3 regions of the Alishewanella maricola genome follow, and region 2 is predicted to be linked to each of the others. Evidence: predicted binding sites of a transcription regulator. Region 2 holds the regulator's gene; each other region holds the start of a gene.
The links. The regulator LexA, encoded in region 2, represses DNA repair genes until DNA is damaged. The targets are predictions, from matches to a motif close to TACTGTATNNNNATACAGTA.
Positions count from the first base shown of each region.

Region 1: the regulator LexA is predicted to act here: its motif matches at 1,813-1,832, upstream of JAO78_RS11915 (SulA-like leucine-rich domain-containing protein).
Region 3: the regulator LexA is predicted to act here: its motif matches at 1,762-1,781, upstream of dinB (DNA polymerase IV).

Region 1 covers NZ_JAEINI020000007.1:138,395-141,682, reverse strand. Annotated here, with positions in the region: gene JAO78_RS11920 (GGDEF domain-containing protein) at 1-1,705, opposite strand, end outside; gene JAO78_RS11915 (SulA-like leucine-rich domain-containing protein) at 1,858-2,292, shown strand; gene JAO78_RS11910 (YchJ family protein) at 2,441-2,917, shown strand; gene JAO78_RS11905 (VC2046/SO_2500 family protein) at 2,930-3,288, opposite strand, start outside.
Region 2 covers NZ_JAEINI020000006.1:63,611-66,898, forward strand. Annotated here, with positions in the region: gene coxB (cytochrome c oxidase subunit II) at 1-491, opposite strand, end outside; gene lexA (transcriptional repressor LexA) at 878-1,498, opposite strand; gene plsB (glycerol-3-phosphate 1-O-acyltransferase PlsB) at 1,579-3,288, shown strand, end outside.
Region 3 covers NZ_JAEINI020000001.1:569,310-572,597, reverse strand. Annotated here, with positions in the region: gene nrdR (transcriptional regulator NrdR) at 1-215, opposite strand, end outside; gene glyA (serine hydroxymethyltransferase) at 309-1,562, opposite strand; gene dinB (DNA polymerase IV) at 1,799-2,890, shown strand; gene JAO78_RS02800 (cold-shock protein) at 2,964-3,176, opposite strand.

The DNA.
Region 1 (3,288 bases), on a different contig from region 2:
TACCACCCATTTGTTTAGCATTAAACTTAGCTGAAGTGCTCAAAGCCGCCACATCATGATGTGTATGACATAAAGTAGGATCAGGAAAAGCCACGCCAATAGACAATGACAGCATAGGATAAAAACAAGAGTCGCCCATTCTATTTAAAGCATGGATCCCTTGTTGTTGCACATGTTCAGGTTCATAGTGAACCAAAATACGTACAGCAAATTCATCCAAAATCGCCTGACACAGTGGCTCAATAACAACAGTATCACTGACCAGCACAAAATCATCCCCTCCTATATGGCCAACGAAACACGCTACCCCTTGGGCATTTTGCTGGATAATCTCGGCTAACATCTGCAATACCGCATCACCTTTACTATAACCATAGATATCGTTGTAGGGTTTAAAGTGATTTAGATCTAAGTAAGCTACGGCAAACACACTCCCCTTAGATAACCATTTATCAATCTCTAAATATATAGGCACATTACCGGGCAAAAAGGTCAATGGATTTGCGTAACGTGCAAGCTGGAGTTTCTCTTCGCTGACTTTTTTTAATAATTGCCGTACCGAACCTAAACCTAAATAATGACCATGACGACAAATAATGAAATACCAACTTGCGGCACTGTATTCATTTTCAGCAACAATTTTACTTACATCATCGAGACTAGAGTCTGCATCGACAATGACTGCGTTAGTATTCATGATCTGACCAATCGTTTTTCGTTCATGTAACGCTCGACCAAAATGTTGTGAGAAAAGCGCTTGCAGCTCCGAACGACACACTAAACCGACAGGCCTGTTATTACTTACCACAGCCAGCGTTTGCAATCTGGCATCTTGCTCAAAAAGCGTGGCCACTTGTAACGCGGTTAGCGATGTTGATATCGGTGCAATATCAATCAGCAGCGAAAGAACACTATGTTGGCTGGGTAATGGAGGTTTCGCCCCCATGATGACTTTACTACTGATTTGCGTTAAAAAAGAGACTTGCGGGCGCCCTAGCAGATAACCTTGACCAAAGTCGGCTCCAAGTTCTTTACATTGCAAGAGCTCTTCTTCCGTTTCAATCCCTTCTGCAATAATTAATGAACCCGTTGCTTTTGCCAAACTGATAATATTTTTTACAAATGATTTTTTGGTTGGATCGCGATAAATCTCACTAATAAAGTATCGATCAATTTTAACAAAGTCAGGTTGCAACTCTGACCAAAGTTTTAAACCCGAAAAGCCACTCCCTAAATCATCAATGGCAATTAAAAAACCCAGATCACGATAATGATTTACAGCCTTAATCAGTAAGCTAGCATCTTCAACTTGGTATTGCTCAGAAATCTCAATCACGACTTGTGACGGATCTAAACCTGCTTGTTGCAACATGCTTTTGGTTAGCCCACTAGGATGATCAGCAGTAAGTAACAGCAAGGGGTTCACGTTTAAAAATAATTTACCGCAAACAGCAGCACAAGCAAAAGCCGCAATACTCAGCTCTCGACACAGCAGTTCTAACTCGGCTAAAGCATTACAAGAAAGCGCAGTTTTAAAAAGTTGCAACGGCGAATGCAGCAGGCTGTTCGATGGGCCACGAATTAACGCCTCATAACCGAAGATCTGCGCCGAATTTAAAGCAACTATAGGTTGAAATAGCGGTTGTAGCGCTCGGGCCTGCAAAATACTTTTTAGCTCAGTACAAGACTGTTCTGAAGTTGCCATACATCAAATCCAAAATTAACAACAATGAAAAGAATATGCAGGTTGTATGACAGCGATATGACTAAAAAAACAAACACAAAACACTTGCTTTTTATTTGAACAAAAACTACTGTATAAGCGTACACTGTATAAATAACCAGTTAGAGGTTTACATGCTTATCACCACCAAAATTTTACAATCCAATACCCCATCTCGTGCCAGCAAAACGTTAAACACGAGTCATACTGGATCAATACCGCCACTCACCTTATTACAGCGCAATAACACTGAACTTCAACTCTTAAAATTGTTACAGCAACACCGCGATGTGGACGGCTGGATTGTATTAATTGCACCGAAAGTGAAACCTAATAAAAATTTTTGGGCAAGCTGCCAGATCCCTCTAGAAAAAATCTTAATGATTCATCCGCACCAGGTTAAGGATTTAGCGAAAACGGTACAACGCGCGATAAACAGTGCTAGCTGTAAAGTTGTGTTGCATGGTGGTGAATTAACTGATGAGGAAGCAACGCAATTAGCGCAATTAGCAGAGAAGCAGCAAACTGCGTTGTATCCCTTAACACAGGCAATGGTGAAACAACATTAAAACTCTATATCAGTGACAAGTGACAAGTGACATACTTTATCTAAGCTATGCATCACAATACTTAACAAAAAACGATAAATCATCAATAAAGTGAAACACCCTGAGCTGGCTTAGGGGTAAACTAGCACGCATTAATGTGGAGATAACGATGCTGTGTTATTGCTGTTCAAAAAAACCGTTTATTGAATGCTGTGCCCCTTATGTATTAGAAGGTGAATTAGCACCAAATTGTGAAGCCCTAATGCGTTCACGTTACACGGCCTATTGTCTTGGTCAGATTGACTATGTTTACCAGACTACGCATCCAACACAACGTTCAGCTGAATTGATAGAAGAAATTCAACAGTTTGCTGATAGTGTGCATTTTTTTAAGTTAGCGATCAGCGAGAGCAACCAGAATATGCATAAAGGTGAAGTAAGTTTCAAAGCCTACTTTATTATCGATAACACCGTTGAAGTGATCACAGAACAATCATTTTTTGAATTTATTGATAAATGGTATTACCACAGTGGCAAACTGTCAGCCACACCAAGCCATAAGTTAAAACGTAATGAGCTTTGCCCGTGTGGTTCATTGATAAAAGTGAAACATTGTCAAACTCATCTAATAAGCGGTCAAGCATAAGATCAAGAAGCACTAAAGCGGTAAAGGGTTAGCATTCAGTTCTTGCAGCATTTCATATAACACGGTTTCGTCCCCTTCTTGGATCGGTGGTTCCTTGCCACTTAGACGACGTATAGCATGCTGATCTAAATTACTCATCAAGCGACCATCTAATTTTTTGGCATCATCTTTTCTAACCCAAGGCTCAGGGGTTAAAGCGCTTTGTAATTTCAATTGGCGTAAACTCGTTTGCGCAGATCGATTAAGTTGCGCTAACACAGCCGCATCAGTTTCTTGCCATGCAAAACTACGGCGTTGACGCACAGATAATTGCTGATAGAGCGTTGCGTTAACCTCAACGCTTTTAGGTAATGGCGTATAAAAAGCCGCCA
Region 2 (3,288 bases):
ACATCATCTGAGGTCATTAAGAAGCGAATTTTTTTCCCAACAGGAATCACTAAAGGCCGATCGACCTCTAATAGATAGTTTTCACCCTTGGCCAGTTTATTGGCCACTTGCTCTCTGGGTGTCGCTAATAATGAAAAGTACTCAACATCGTGTTCAAGGTATTTATAATGCCATTTCCACTGCGAACCGGTAATTTGCACGGTCACATCGGCAGCAGAGGTGTCATCCATCGCCAATAGGGTGGTCGTGGCGGGAAATGCCATCACAACAAGAATAACGACCGGAATAGCCGTCCACAGAATTTCAACCTTGGTACTTTCATGAAATGAAGCCGGCTGCACCCCTCTTGCTTTGCGGTGAAGGATCATGGATACAAACATAATCCCAAACACCACTGCACCGATAGCACAACAAATCCAGAAGATGGTCATATGCAGTTGATAAACCTGCTGACTGATCTCCGTAGCGCCTTTGGTCATATTCAAAGGCATAGATGTTGATGCATTTGCCGATGCGGCAAAAAATAGGGTCGGCAGCGACCAAACCAGACAACGCGTGTTTGTCACTGTACTTCTCCTCTGTCATTTGCATTGCAAACTGCAGAAACCAAGAACACAGAACTACACGGCTTTTATGTAAACCTATCCTGACCGAATCTATGTGGTAAGTTTCGCAATTTCTTATTTTTATTATTTTTTGTGATTTCGAAGCAAGCGCTGAAACCAGCAACTGTTAACTTTAATTATTTTTTGAACAGTTACCGCTTAAGAATTGTCCAGTATGAGCGTTATGTAAACCCCTAAAATGCAAAAGCACCGATAAAACCAAGAGGTCATACCAGTGCAATTATAAATTAACTTGTTGAACAGCGACTATTTTATAGCCAACTGCCGTTACGGATCACACCTACAGCAAGGCCTTCAACGGCAAATTGCTGTTCACGTAAATCGATTTTAATCACCTCAAAATCTGGATTCTCAGGAAGCAATAAAACTTCATGTCCTTGCCGCTGGAAACGCTTTACCGTTACTTCATCATCGACACGGGCGACAATCACTTGGCCATGTTCTGCTTGAGTGGTTTTATGCACGGCTAACAGATCGCCATCGAGGATGCCGATATCTTGCATACTCATACCTTGTACCCGAAGTAAAAAGTCAGCATGGGGTTTAAATAAATGCGCATCAATTTGATAATGATTTTGTACATGCTCAGCGGCTAAGATAGGTTGGCCAGCGGCAACTTTACCCACCAAAGGCAAACCCAATTGCTCGGGAGCGGAATCGTCTTCCAATAAACGGATCCCTCGCGAGGTACCGGGCATCATTTCCAGTACCCCCTTTTTAGCTAAGGCTTTGAGATGTTCTTCCGCTGCATTGGCAGATTTAAAACCTAAACGCAGCGCAATCTCGGCACGCGTGGGTGGCATTCCGGTTTCTTGTTGGTAATCTTTGATTAATTGCAGAATTTCGGCCTGACGAGGCGTTAATGGTCTCATAATGCTGGCTACCTATACAGTAAGTACTGTCAGTATATACAGCCTTTTTCGAAATGCCAAGCGTTGTTCTGCAGCTGAATTTGCCAGCTTACGCAGCTGTGGTATTCTTAGCACTGTTCAGTTTGCTCGGTATCATTATGTTCTCAAGCTTGTCGTTACTGACCTTATTATTAAAATGGCCTATTCGCCTACTCGTTAAATTCAAAATTGTTCCTGATAACCCCCTACAACAACTGGGAGTTAATAAAGAACGGCCATTATTTTATATATGCCACACCGAATCAGCCAGTGATGTCGCCACGCTGCGTCGCGTTTGCCAGCAACTAGCCTTGCCCGATCCGCTTAGCCATGTAGAACTGCGGGGGCAGAAATTATCACGCATCTTATTTCTCGAAAAACCTCACCAAATCATTGGTGGCCGCAGCGATACCCGTGCATTAAAGCAAGGACAAACATTACTCGCGGCTCATTTAGCCAACCCCAAATTACAGGCACAGCTGATGCCGATCTCGATCTTATGGGGCCGTGCACCAGGTAAGGAAGACAGTATTAAATGGTTACTGGGGGAAGCACATTCACCTAACTGGTTAGCTAAGTTACTGATTGTATTTATCTCAGGTCGACACACGCTGGTGCGCTTAAGTAAACCAGTAGATCTACAACAAATGGCTGGACAATTTGGCGCTGAAGCCAGCACTGCCAGAAAACTGCTGCGCATGTCACGGATCCACTTTTATCGACAGAGACTGGCAGCAACAGGGCCAAAACTGATGAACCGCAGTCAGTTATTTAATGCGCTATTAGCCACGCCTGCGGTTAAAAAAGCCATCGCCGATGAAGCGGCTAACCGCAATGGAGATTACGCCGCAGCGCGACAAGAAGCTCGCAAATTACTGCAAGAGATTGCAGCCGATTACCGCACGTCAACTTTACGTTTTGGTGATCGTATTCTGACATGGTTATGGCAAAAGCTTTATGCTGGCATTAAGGTCAATAATGTCGACACTTTGCGCGATCTGGCGCAAAAAGGACATGAAATTGTTTATGTACCTTGCCATCGAAGTCATATGGATTACTTGCTACTCAGTTATATTATTTATCATCAGGGGTTAGTGCCACCGCATATCGCCGCAGGCATTAACTTAAATTTCTGGCCTGCAGGCACGATTTTTCGTCGTGGCGGGGCATTTTTTATTCGACGCAGTTTCAGTGGCAATAAGTTGTATTCAACCGTTTTTCGCGAATATTTAAGCTTGCTGTTTATGAAAGGTTATGCGGTGAAGTACTACACCGAAGGTGGCCGTAGTCGCACGGGACGTTTATTAAACCCTAAAACCGGCATGCTGGCGATGACAGTACAATCAATGCTGCGTGGCATCGATCGCCCCGTTACTTTAGTGCCGGTTTATCTGGGTTATGAGCATGTCATGGAAGTAAACACTTACCTCAGTGAATTGCAGGGCTCTGGCAAGAAAAAGGAATCGGTTGGTGGTGTACTTAAGGCGATCCGAAATTTACGCGATTATGGCTTTGGCTATGTTAATTTTGGTGAACCCATTTCACTCAATCACTATTTAACGCAGCAAATACCGGATTGGAAAAGCGAGATTAATTCTCTTGAAGCGCCTAAACCGCAGTGGCTGAACCCGCTGGTGGCTAAATTGTCTGAGCAAATTATGCGACATATCAATCAGGCCGCGGCACTGAATAGCATTAATTTGCTGTCACTGGCGCTATTAGCCAGCGATAAACAAGCCATTAGTCGGCAAGAGCTGATCCAGCAACTTGAC
Region 3 (3,288 bases), on a different contig from region 2:
CGCAATAAGCCATTGCGTAATTTATCTTCGTTAAAAGGCTCACGCGAACCATCACGCTTAATAATGCGCGGCATCACCAGTTCGGCAGCTTCAAAGGTCGTAAAACGTTCATGGCAAGCCAAACATTCACGACGCCGGCGCACTTGATGACCGTCGGCGACTAAACGAGAATCAATGACTTTGGTGTCATCCGCGTTACAAAAGGGACAAAACATGCTGAGCTCTCTATATCACCCTATCGGGACTTTTTGAGATGGCCGGATAAAATAATGGCCGCAATTGCGGCCATCATAACATGTTATTTTAGTTTACGCATAAACTGGGAAACGGCTACATACCTCAGAAACACGGGCTCTGACGGATGCAATAACCGCTTCATCACCACGGCTGTCTAAGACTTCACAAATCAATGTTGCCACTAAACGTGCTTCAGCTTCTTTAAAGCCACGACGGGTAATAGCCGGAGTACCAATTCGTAAGCCACTGGTCACAAAAGGTGAACGTGGGTCGTTAGGCACTGAGTTTTTATTAACGGTAATGTGCGCTAAACCTAACCATGCATCCGCTTCTTTACCGGTAATATCTTTGTCGATGAGATCCATCAAGAACAAGTGGTTTTCCGTACCGCCTGATACCACTTTATAACCGCGAGAGATCATCTCAGCACACATGGCTTTGGCATTTAGTAACACTTGTTGCTGATACACTTTAAATTCAGGCTGTAAGGCTTCTTTAAAGGCTACCGCTTTTGCCGCAATAACGTGCATTAAAGGGCCGCCTTGGCCGCCAGGGAACACCGCTGAGTTTAACTTTTTCTCAATGGCTTCGTTTTTACGCGCCAAAATTAAACCACCACGTGGACCGGCTAAGGTTTTATGCGTTGTCGTTGTCACGACATCAGCAATAGGTACGGGGTTTGGATATAAACCCGCCGCCACTAAACCGGCTACGTGCGCCATATCAACCAGTAAGTATGCACCGACTTTATCCGCGATATCACGGAAACGCTGCCAATCAACAATACCAGAATAAGCAGAGAAACCAGCAATAATCAGCTTAGGTTTGTGTTCTAGCGCTAAGGCTTCGGCTTGATCATAATCAATTACGCCGGTTTCGGGATGCAGGCCATATTGCACAGCATGATAAAGTTTACCGGATGAGCTGACACTCGCACCGTGCGTTAAGTGACCGCCATGCGCTAAGCTCATACCTAAAATGGTATCGCCAGCGTTTAATAACGCTAAAAATACTGCTGAGTTAGCTTGTGAGCCAGAGTGTGGCTGTACGTTAGCGTAGTCAGCACCAAACAATTCTTTAGCACGAGCAATGGCTAAATCTTCGGCTAAATCAACATATTCACAACCACCGTAGTAACGCTTATGCGGATAACCTTCGGCATATTTATTCGTTAACTGTGAACCTTGCGCCTGCAATACCCGAGGGCTGGCATAGTTTTCTGAAGCGATAAGCTCGATATGGGCTTCTTGACGTTCAGTTTCTTGTACCATGGATTGCCATAATTCCGGATCGAAATCTGCAATATTCATTTCACGCTTTAACATGCTTTCTCCTGCGCGCGGCTACCACGCTGATCGATTGACAACAGTCTAAAAATTGTTGGTTATTCTACTCTTATTTTTTAATTCTTGCACTGAAAAAACAGACATCCAGACAGCTAAATGAAATGAAGTCTAAAAAAATCTTACTGGCTGTGCAGAAATACTGCCACTTGCTTTACAACGTGTTACAAGGGGCGTAAATTACTGGTTATTCATACAGCGCTATTTGCAGCAGGATTATGTCGCATCGAAAAATTATCCATTTAGACATGGATTGCTTCTTTGCCGCGGTTGAAATGCGCGACAATCCTGCCCTGCGGCATATTCCGTTAGCTATTGGCGGTAGTCGATCTGAACGCGGCGTGATTGCCACCTGCAATTATCCGGCTCGGGCTTTTGGTGTGCGCTCCGCCATGCCGACACATGAAGCCTTAAAGCGTTGCCCGCATCTAACCTTAATGCGCGGGAGCATGGATAAATACAAAGCCGTTAGCCAACAGATCCAAAGCATATTTCGCCGTTATACCGAGCACGTCGAACCACTTTCTTTAGATGAAGCCTATTTAGATGTCACCGATTGTAAGCAATTTAAAGCTAGCGCCACGCTGATTGCTGCGGATATTCGCCGCACGGTGTTAGCAGAAACCGGTTTAACCGTTTCTGCTGGGGTAGCGCCCAATAAATTTCTCGCCAAAATCGCCAGTGATGAACAAAAACCCGATGGTTTATTTGTGATCCCGCCTGAGGCTATCAACGATTTTGTTCTGCAACTCGCCCTGCGCAAAATCCCCGGCGTTGGGGTAAAAACCGCAGAGAAACTTGCCAAGCTCGGATTTCATTTTTGCCGTGATATTTGTCAGCCAGGTGAAGAGATCAGTACAGAGCGACTTGCCTTGTTATCTCGGCATTTTGGCAGCTTCGCCGCTACGTTAATTAAACGCAGCCAAGGTATTGATGAACGCCCGGTCCGGCAAGATCGTGAACGTAAATCGATCGGTGTAGAACAGACATTGCCGAACGACATCGCGGACTTAGAGCAAGCCGAACAAGAAATGCTACAGTTATTACCCACCTTAGAGCAGCGTTTAGCACAAAGCGGTAAAGCGGCATTACTACAAAAAATTGGTGTGAAATTAAAATTCAGTGATTTTCGGCAAACGACAGTAGAAACCCAATGTCATCGTTTAGATCCGCGCTTATTGGCACAACTATTAGCGCAGGCTTGGCAACGCAGGCAAGAGCACAGCGTGCGTTTGATTGGCATACAGCTTGGCTTTAAATCGGCTTGTCATGAACAATTACCCCTACCGTTAGAAGGCACCACTTTTTAAAGGCGTAACTTAGGCAAGGTATTCGGCAATAAAAAAGCCGGCGCTAAGGCCGGCTCTTTAAAATCTTTACTAATTAACCGATAACAGTTACGTTTTCAGCTTGTGGGCCTTTTTGGCCTTCAGTAACGATAAAGGTCACTTGTTGGCCTTCAACTAACGTTTTACGGCCTGTACCGTTGATAGCGCGGAAGTGAACAAACACATCTTTACCGCCTTCACGCTCGATAAAACCAAAACCTTTATCTTCATTGAACCACTTAACTGTACCAGAAATTAACTGTGACATAACACTCTCTTACTTTAACAAATTTTGCCGAAATTCCGGCGACTTAAATAATACCGGCCACGTCATCGAGCTGATACTTACTTCGACCGCATTATCAGGGATGCTGATTAAG